DNA from 2 places in the Microbacterium rhizophilum genome. Region 2 is predicted to be linked to the other one. Evidence: predicted binding sites of a transcription regulator. Region 2 holds the regulator's gene; the other holds the start of a gene.

Region 1 (4,438 bases), on a different contig from region 2:
GCGCGACGGCAGCCGCCGCAGCACGAGCGCGAAGGCGATCAGCGTGACCGTCTCGACCAGCACCTGCGTGAGGGCCAGGTCGGGCGCGCCGGTCACCGCGAACAGCGTGATCATGCCGAGTCCGGTGACCGCGACGAGCACCACGCCCGTGTAGCGCTTCTGCGCGCGGACCGCGATCACGCCGGCCGCGATCATGATCGGCGCGACGGCGAGCTGGACGGGGTGCTGCCAGGCGTCCAGCGCGATCCGCCAGCCCGGGGTGGCGAGCAGGGCGATCCCCTCGCCCACCACCAGCACGATGAAGATCGTCGCGACGTAGATGGGCAGCGAGCCCCGCTGGGTCAGCGAGGTGACGGCGACCGACACGCGGTCCACGCCGCGCGTGATCGCGTAGTAGACGTCGGCGGCCGTGAACCGCAGCACGCGGCCCGTCATGTCGAAGCCGGTCGCGCGCGTGAGCCACAGGATCGCCGCGCCGCCGGCGAGTGTCACCAGCGACAGCAGCAGCGCGGGTCCCGGTCCGTGCCACAGCGCGAGGTGCGCGTGGTGCTCGGCGACCGGGGCGATGGTGGCCGCGGTGTCGGCGTACGGGGCGAGCAGGGTGTCGAGCATCGGCGCGACCAGTCCGCCCGCGAGCCCGAGCGTCGCCAGCAGCAGCGGCACGCCGAGGAAGCCGATCGGCGGATCCGGCCACTCGGTGCGCGGCAGCGTGCCGCCCCGATTGTCGCGCTTGGTCCAGAACGCGCCCCACAGGAAGCGCGCGCCATATGCCACCGTGAGCATGGAACCCACCACGACGCCGACGAGCGCGGCGACGCCCCAGCCCTCGCCCGCCCCCGCCGCCTCGAGCAGCGCCGTGAGCGCGCCCTCCTTGGCGACGAAGCCCAGGGTGGGCGGCAGTCCCGCCATCGAGGCGACCGCGACGAACGCCACCACGGCCATCACCGGAGCCTGCCTGCCCACGCCCGAGAGCTCGTCGATGTCGCGGGTGGAGAGCTGGCGGTCGATCACGCCGACGACGAGGAACAGCGCCGACTTGAACAGCGCGTGGCCCAGGAGCAGGGCGAGTCCGGCGAGCGCGGCGCCGCGCGTGCCGTAGCCGATCACGACCGAGATGAAGCCGAGCTGGCTCACCGTGCCGAACGCGAGGATGCGCTTCAGATCGCTCTCGCGCAGCGCCTGCACGCCGCCGAGCAGCATCGTGAAGACGCCGAGCGTCACGATCACGGGCCGCCACGGATCCGCCTCGGCGAACACGGGCGCGAGGCGGGCGAGCAGGTAGATGCCCGCCTTCACCATGGCCGCCGCGTGCAGGTACGCGCTGACCGGGGTGGGCGCGGCCATCGCGCCGGGCAGCCAGAAGTGGAACGGGAAGATCGCCGACTTGCTGAGCGCGCCGACCAGCAGCAGCACGAGGGCGACGTTCACGAGCGGTCCGGTCGGGGCCTGCTCCAGGGTGCCGCTCAGGCTCGTGGTCCCGGTGGCGGCCGCGAGCATCACGACGCCGATCAGCATCACGAGGCCGCCCAGCGTGGTGACGAGCAGCGCCTGCAGCGCGGCCCGGCGACTGCCCGCGCGCAGGTGGTAGTGGCCGATCAGGAGGTACGACAGGATGCTCGTGATCTCCCAGAACATCACGAGCACGACGATGTCGTCGGTCAGCACCAGGCCGTACATCGCCCCGGCGAACGCGAGCAGCACGCTCGAGAACCGGCCGAGGCCGTCGGTCTTGCCGCGGAAGTACCAGCGGCAGTAGATCATCACGAGCGCGCCCACGCCGCTGACGACGAGCGCCATGATCCAGCCGAGCGTGTCCATCCGCATCGAGATGTCGATGCCGAGCGGGCGGATCCATTCGTATGCCGCGAACGGGATGTCCCGGTCGAGCACGCGCGCTCCCATCAGGACCGCGTGCACGAACGCCGCGAGCGGGAACAGGGCCCCGACGTAGAACACCCGTGCACCGAGCGGCTTCGCGAGGAGCGTCAGCAGCAGCGACCCGGTGGCGAACGACAGCAGGAGAGGCAGCATGGGCGTCTCCTCGGCGCGTCGGGCGAAAGCGGCGGCTCAGGCAGGCGGAAAGTGTCTGCCCACTCTACCTGGGGACTTGTCCCCCGGGGTCCGGGTTCGGGCCCGAGCGCCTCAGCCGTGCGCGGCCGCGGCCGCGCGCGCCGCGGCGGGAAGCGCGTCGGCGATGCGCGACAGCGCCGCGTCGTCGTGCGCCGCCGTGAGGAACCACGCCTCGAACACGCTCGGCGGCAGGGCCACCCCCGCGTCGAGCATGGCGTGGAAGAACGGACGGTAGCGGAACGCGTCCTGCGCCTTGGCAGCGGGGTAGTCGCGCGGCGCCTCCGCCGCGAACACCGGGTTGAACAGGCTGCCGGCGCGCGAGATCGCGTGCTCGACGCCCTCCGCGGCGAGCGCCGCCGACACCTCGAGCGCGACGCGATCGGCCGCCGCGTCGACCGCGGCGTAGACCTCGGGGGTCGCGAGGCGCAGGGTCGCGATGCCCGCCGCGACCGAGAGCGGATTCCCCGACAGCGTGCCGGCCTGGTACACCGGGCCCACGGGCGCGAGCTGCTCCATGACCGCTGCCTTCCCGCCGAGCGCGGCGAGCGGCATCCCCCCGCCGATGACCTTGCCGAACGTGATGATGTCGGGCTCGTACGCCTCGCCGGCCTCGACCTGCAGGCCCCAGTAGCCGGCGGGCCCGACCCGGAACCCGGTGAGCACCTCGTCCAGGATCAGCAGCGCGCCGTGCTCGTGCGCGATGGCCGCGAGGCCGGCGTTGTAGCCGTCGGCGGGCCGGACGACGCCCATGTTCGCGGGCGCGGCCTCGACGATGATGGCCGCGATCTGATCGGGACGCTCGGCGAAGATCGCCCGCACGGCGTCCAGGTCGCCGTAGGGCGCGACGAGCGTCTGCGCCGCGATCGGCGCGGGCACGCCCGCGGTGCCGGGCAGCGCGAGGGTCGCGAGGCCCGACCCGGCGGCGGCCAGGAGGCCGTCGGAGTGCCCGTGGTAGTTGCCGTCGAACTTGATCAGCAGGTCGCGGCCGGTGACGCCGCGGGCGAGCCGGATCGCGGTCATGGTCGCCTCGGTGCCGGTGGACACGAGACGCACCTGCTCGACGGGCTTCAGGCCGCCGGCGGCGACGCGGCCGGCGACCAGGTCGGCGAGCTCGACCTCGCCCTCGGTGGGGGCACCGAACGACAGGCCGCGCGTGGCCGCCTCGCGCACGGCCTCGACGACCTCCGGATGCGCGTGGCCCAGCAGCGCGGGACCCCACGACGCGACGAGGTCGACGTATTCCCGGCCCGCGGCGTCCGTGACGTACGCGCCTCGCGCCGACTGCACGAACCGCGGCGTCCCACCCACGGACCCGTACGCCCGGACCGGCGAGTTCACGCCCCCGGGGATGACCTCGCGGGCGTGGGCGAACAGGGTGTCGTTGCGATCGGCCATGGCTCCATTGTCTCGCGCCCCGGCTGACGTCGATCCGAGAGGCCCCGCAGGATCACGGGCCGTGACAGGTCCGCATAATCGACCAGCACTGTCGCATCGGCGACGGGCTTCGGCTGCGGAGTGAGTGAAGGCGATCCGTGAAGCCGACTTTCTCCCCGCCCCACCCGAGTTTCGAACAAATGTCCGAGGCTGGTGGGATGATGGGCGCATGCCGAAGTTCTCCGATTCCGACGGGCTCACCTGGGGTTTCACCCCGGGTGAGCGGGCGCGGACGCGGGCGGGCGTCGAGCGGTTGAAGCAGATCCGGTCGGAGCGGGCGGCCATGGACGCGGAGGAGGCTGCGCTGCTGGCGGGGCTCGCCGGGATCGCGGTGGATCAGATCGGCCGGATGCCGTCGAACAGCGACTGCGCATTCCCGCTGCGGTCGATGGCCACCGAACTGGGACTCGCGCTGAAGGAGCCGCCGCGGGCGATGCAGGGACGGATGGAGCGGGCTTCCGAGCTGGTCGCCAAGTTCCCCGCCACGCATGCCGCGCTCGCGGGCGGCCGGATCACCGACCGGCACGCCCGCGCCGTCGCGGACGCCGGGGCCGACATCTCCGAGCCCGGCGCGCGGGCCGCCTACGAGACAGCGGTGCTCGCTCTCGCCGAGAAGACCACGCCGTACCGGATCAAGGAGCTCGCCAAGCAGGTCGCCGACACGCATCAGCCCACCGCGATCATCGATCGGCATGAGAAGGCGAGGGCGGATCGCGGCGCGTTCGTGGAGGATCTGCCCGACGGGATGGCGATGCTGGGCCTCATCGGTCCCGCTGTCAGAATCCACGCCGCCTATGACCGCCTCACCGGCTGCGGTCGGGCCGTCAGACGCGATCGCCGCGCCCTCATCCGCGAGCTCGACGGTGCCGAGCCGGGTCCGGAGGATCCGGCGCACGTGAAGTACCTCGACGACCGTCACCTGGCGCAGTTGCGC
Region 2 (4,438 bases):
CTGATCCGGTAGTCGTGACCGCGCGTGCCGGCGAGCCACTCGGAGCCGACGCCGCGCGTGAGCAACCGGTACATCGAGTAGGTCGGCTCGAACCCGAACGCCGTGCGCCCGGGACCGCCGAAGGCCTGCAGCAGGTGCTGCAGCACCTCATTGGAGCCGTTGCCGGCCCAGATCTGGGACGGGTCGACGCCGTGGCCGAGGTACTGCGCGAAGCCCTCGCGCAGCTCGAGGAACTCGCGATCGGGGTAGCGGTTCACGTCCCGCAGCGCCTGCGCGACCGCGTCGGCGATGTCGTCCGCGACCTCCGGAGGCACCGGATGCGTGTTCTCGTTGACGTTGAGCGCCACGGGAAGCGGCGCCTGGGGCGCTCCGTAGGGCTTCTGGCCGCGCAGGTCGTCGCGGATCGGCAAGTCGTCGAGAGAGACCGTCACCCTTCCATGCTAGGGCCGCGGGACGGCGGCCCCGCCGGGTCAGCCGGCGGAGTACTCGGCCGGGATCGCGAGGCGCTCGCCCGCGGCGACCGCCGAGGACGGCAGCTGGTTCAGCGCGATGATCGCGTCGACCACGTCGCGGGGGTCGGCGGCGGGGGCCACCTCCTCGGCGATGGACCACAGCGACTCGCCGGGCATCACCGTGACGGAGTCGAAGGTGCCCGCAGGCGCGCCGGCGTCGCGCGACGCGAGCGCTCCGCCTCCGCTCACGATCGCGAGCGCGAGACCGGCGGCGACGGGGGCGGCTGCGATCGCCGCGAGCACGCGGCGCCCGCGGCGCGTCAGCCGCAGGCGCGTCGCCGTGCGAGCGCCGCTCACCCGCGTGCGGGCCGGGACCTCGTATGCGGTGATGCTGACCGTGCTCATCGGATGCTCCTTCTTCGTTCGGAGAGGCTTCGCACCCGGCACCTCGGCCGGGAGGGCCGGATGCGAAGCTCTGTTCCGAATCTATCTTCGAATCTTCGAATGTGTCAACGCCTTCTTCGAAATCCGGTCCGACCCGATCCGCGACACGCTCGAACGGATCTTCCGAATCCCGGGCCGGTTCGGATACGGTTTCGATGACAGAGACACCCCACCACGGGCCACCGACATTCACCGTCGGAGGAGAAGGAGCCGGTCAGATGAGCGCCGCCACGACGCCCGCCGAACTCGACGAGAAGCGTCGTACGCGTCGGCGCAAGAGCCTGAGCGACAAGCAGCTGGCGATCCTGGAGGTCATCCAGCGCTCCATCCAGTCCAAGGGCTACCCGCCCACCATGCGCGAGATCGGCGACGCGGTGGGGCTCAAGTCGCTCTCGAGCGTCACGCATCAGCTCGGCCAGCTCGAGCTCAGCGGCTACCTGCGGCGCGACCCCGGCAAGACGCGCGCGATGGAGGTGCTGATCGACCTGCCCGGCCAGTCCGGCGAGAACCTCGATGCGGGCGTGCCGAGCGTCGGCGACGCCGCGATGGTGCCGCTCGTGGGCCGCATCGCCGCGGGCGTGCCGATCACGGCCGACCAGCAGGTCGAGGAGATCTTCCCCCTCCCGCGGCAGCTCGTCGGCAAGGGCGAGCTGTTCATGCTCAAGGTCAGCGGCGAGTCGATGATCGACGCCGCGATCTGCGACGGCGACTGGGTCGTCGTGCGCGTGCAGAACACGGCGGAGAACGGCGACATCGTCGCGGCCATGCTCGACGGCGAGGCCACCGTGAAGGTGTTCCGCCAGCGCGACGGGCACACGTGGCTGCTGCCCCGCAACTCCGCCTTCGAGCCGATCCTCGGCGACGAGGCCGTGGTGCTGGGCAAGATCGTCGCGGTGATGCGCGCGGTCTGACCCGCGTCCGAGCCTCCCGATAGCGTGGGGGCATGTCCACGCTTCCCTACGGTTCCTGGCCGTCGCCGCTGCAGGCGTCCGACATCGCGGGCGGGTCCCCGCGCCTCGACGGCGCGCGGTTCGTCGGCCCGCGGGGCGAGATCTGGTGGAGCGAGAGCGTCCCCGCCGAGAGGGGGCGCACCGCGATCCTGCGCCAGGCCGACGGCGAGCCGGATGTGCTGCTGCCGGCGCCGTGGAGCGCGCGCTCCCGCGTGCACGAGTACGGCGGCGGCGCGTGGACCGCGACGGACGACGGCGAGCTGCTGTTCGTCGAGGGATCGGATCAGCGCGTCCACCGGATGACCGCGGACGGCGAGCCCGTCCCGCTCACTCCCGCCGGTCTCGGCATGTCGTTCGGCGACCTCACCTTCGCCGAGGGACGCCTGTGGGCCGTGCGCGAGACGCTGCGCGCCGACCGCATCCCCGCACGCGACATCGTCGTGATCCCGCTGGACGGCTCGGCCGCGGACGACGCCTCCGCGATCCTGAGCGTGGCGGTCGGATCCGGCTTCCTCGCCTATCCCGCCCCTCGGGGCGACCGCCTGGCGTGGATCGCGTGGGACCACCCGGACATGCCGTGGGATGCCGCCGAGCTGCGCGTCGGCCGGATCGGGCCCGACGGCACGGTCACGGATCACGTGCGGATCGCCGGCGGGCGCACCGCCACCGGGCCGGTCGCGGCGCTGCAGCCCGAGTGGACGGGCGACGACGAGCTGATGTTCAGCGCCGATCCCGCGGGCGAAGGCCCGGGCGGGGGCCGCTGGAACCTGCATCGGGTGCGCCTCGACGCCGCGGGGGCGTCGGAGCCGCTGGCCGCCGCGGATGCCGACACGGGAGGACCGCTGTGGAACCTCGGGGCCCGCTGGTACGCGCCCCTCGCCGACGGCCGCGTCGTCGCGGTGCGCACGCACGGCACCGACGAGCTGGTGGTGCTCGATCCGGCCGGGGGCACGGTCGAGGTCCTCGAGACGCCGCTGTCGGGCGGCATCCTGATCCGCGACGTGCGCGGCTCGCGCGTGCTGCTCACGGGGGCGGGCGCCCGGGTGCCCGGCGGGCTGTGGCTGCTGGACGTCGACGTGCACACGCTGACGGCCGTCCGCGGCGGTGTGCCCGCGCTGGATGCGGCGTGGCTGCCGAGCTCGCGCGCGCTCACGTTCGACGGTCCGGACGGAGAGGTGCACGCGTTCGCGTACCCGCCCACCAACCCGGACGTCACGGCGCCGGACGGCGAGCTGCCACCGTACCTGGTGCTCGTGCACGGCGGTCCGACGGCGCACGCTTCGGGCGAGCTGTCGCTCGCCGTGGCGTACTTCACGAGCCGCGGCATCGGCGTGCTGGACGTCAACTACGGCGGATCGACCGGGTACGGCCGCGCCTATCGCGAGCGGCTGCGGGGCCGCTGGGGCATCGCCGACGTGGCGGACACCGCCGCGGCCGCCCGCGGCATCGCCGCCGCCGGCCTGGCGGATCCCGCGCGCATCGCGATCAAGGGCGGATCCGCGGGCGGCTGGACCGTGCTGTGCGCCGTCGCGGACACGGACGCGTTCGCCGCAGGCATCAGCCGCTACGGCGTCGCGGATCTCCGCAGGCTCGCGGAGGACACGCACGACTTCGAGGCGCGCTACCTCGACGGCCTCGTGGGGCCGCTCCCCCAGGCGGAGCCGCTGTACGTGAGCCGGTCGCCGCTGTCGCGCCCCGAGACCCTGCGGACGCCCCTGCTGATCCTGCAGGGCTCCGAGGATCCGGTCGTTCTGCCCTCGCAGTCCGAGGCGCTGCGTGACGCGCTCGCGGCCAACCACGTCGCGCACGCGTACGTGCTGTTCGACGGCGAGTCGCACGGCTTCCGCCGGGCGGAGACGCTCGTGCGCGCCTTCGAGTCGGAGCTGGCCTTCCTCGGCCGCATCCTCGGCTTCGACACCCCCGGCGTCCCGCCCATCGAGCTCGACTGATCCGGGGGGATCGGCCCGGTCCGGCACGGCGATCTGACGGCGGGAGACCGGCGGGCGCGCGGTGCCGGCCTCGGCCGTGATCCGCTGCGCTTCGCACGGGATCGGATGCGCGACGATCCAGAGATCGCCTCCGGGTACCTCGGATGCCGCCCGGAGGTCGTGCGATTCTGCGAGTGGGCGGGCGGCCTCCCCTGGTGACCGGGCGCCCCGAGAGCCGGTCGGAGCATCCGGGCGCCCGCATGCAGGACGGATGTGACGCGAGTGCACTCGCGGGACGGATGAGCCTGCGCCCGGGCCGGTGGGCCTGTGCGCGGCCTCAGCAGCCCGCGGGCCGGTCCCCGGCGATCAGGCGGGCCGCCTCGAGGACCGTCACGCCGAGCGCGTCGGGATAGGCGCCATCGGCGAGGATCGCGCGGATGCCGGCGCGCTCGGCGCCCGCGACGTCCGCGACGGGGTTGTCGCCGACCATCCAGACGTCCGGCCCCGCCTCGGTGACGCGCAGCGCGTGCTCGAAGATCAGGCTGTGGGGCTTGTCCGCGCCGACCTCGGCGCTCGTGATCACGCGGTCGACGAGCGGATCCAGCCCGAGCGCCGCCACGAGACCCGCGAGCTCGGGCGGATGGTTGCTGAGCACGACGTTGCG

Evidence for each region. The regulator LexA, encoded in region 2, represses DNA repair genes until DNA is damaged. The targets are predictions, from matches to a motif close to TCGAACANNTGTTCGA.
Region 1: the regulator LexA is predicted to act here: its motif matches at 3,637-3,652, upstream of AAD528_RS09335 (HNH endonuclease signature motif containing protein).

Annotation. Positions count from the first base shown of each region.
Region 1 covers NZ_JBCNUN010000004.1:180,190-184,627, reverse strand. The annotation lists gene AAD528_RS09345 (Na+/H+ antiporter subunit A) at 1-2,031, opposite strand, end outside; gene hemL (glutamate-1-semialdehyde 2,1-aminomutase) at 2,143-3,465, opposite strand; gene AAD528_RS09335 (HNH endonuclease signature motif containing protein) at 3,674-4,438, shown strand, end outside.
Region 2 covers NZ_JBCNUN010000010.1:29,244-33,681, forward strand. The annotation lists gene AAD528_RS14750 (histidinol-phosphate transaminase) at 1-431, opposite strand, end outside; gene AAD528_RS14755 (LysM peptidoglycan-binding domain-containing protein) at 471-857, opposite strand; gene lexA (transcriptional repressor LexA) at 1,115-1,807, shown strand; gene AAD528_RS14765 (prolyl oligopeptidase family serine peptidase) at 1,840-3,795, shown strand; gene AAD528_RS14770 (HAD family hydrolase) at 4,112-4,438, opposite strand, start outside.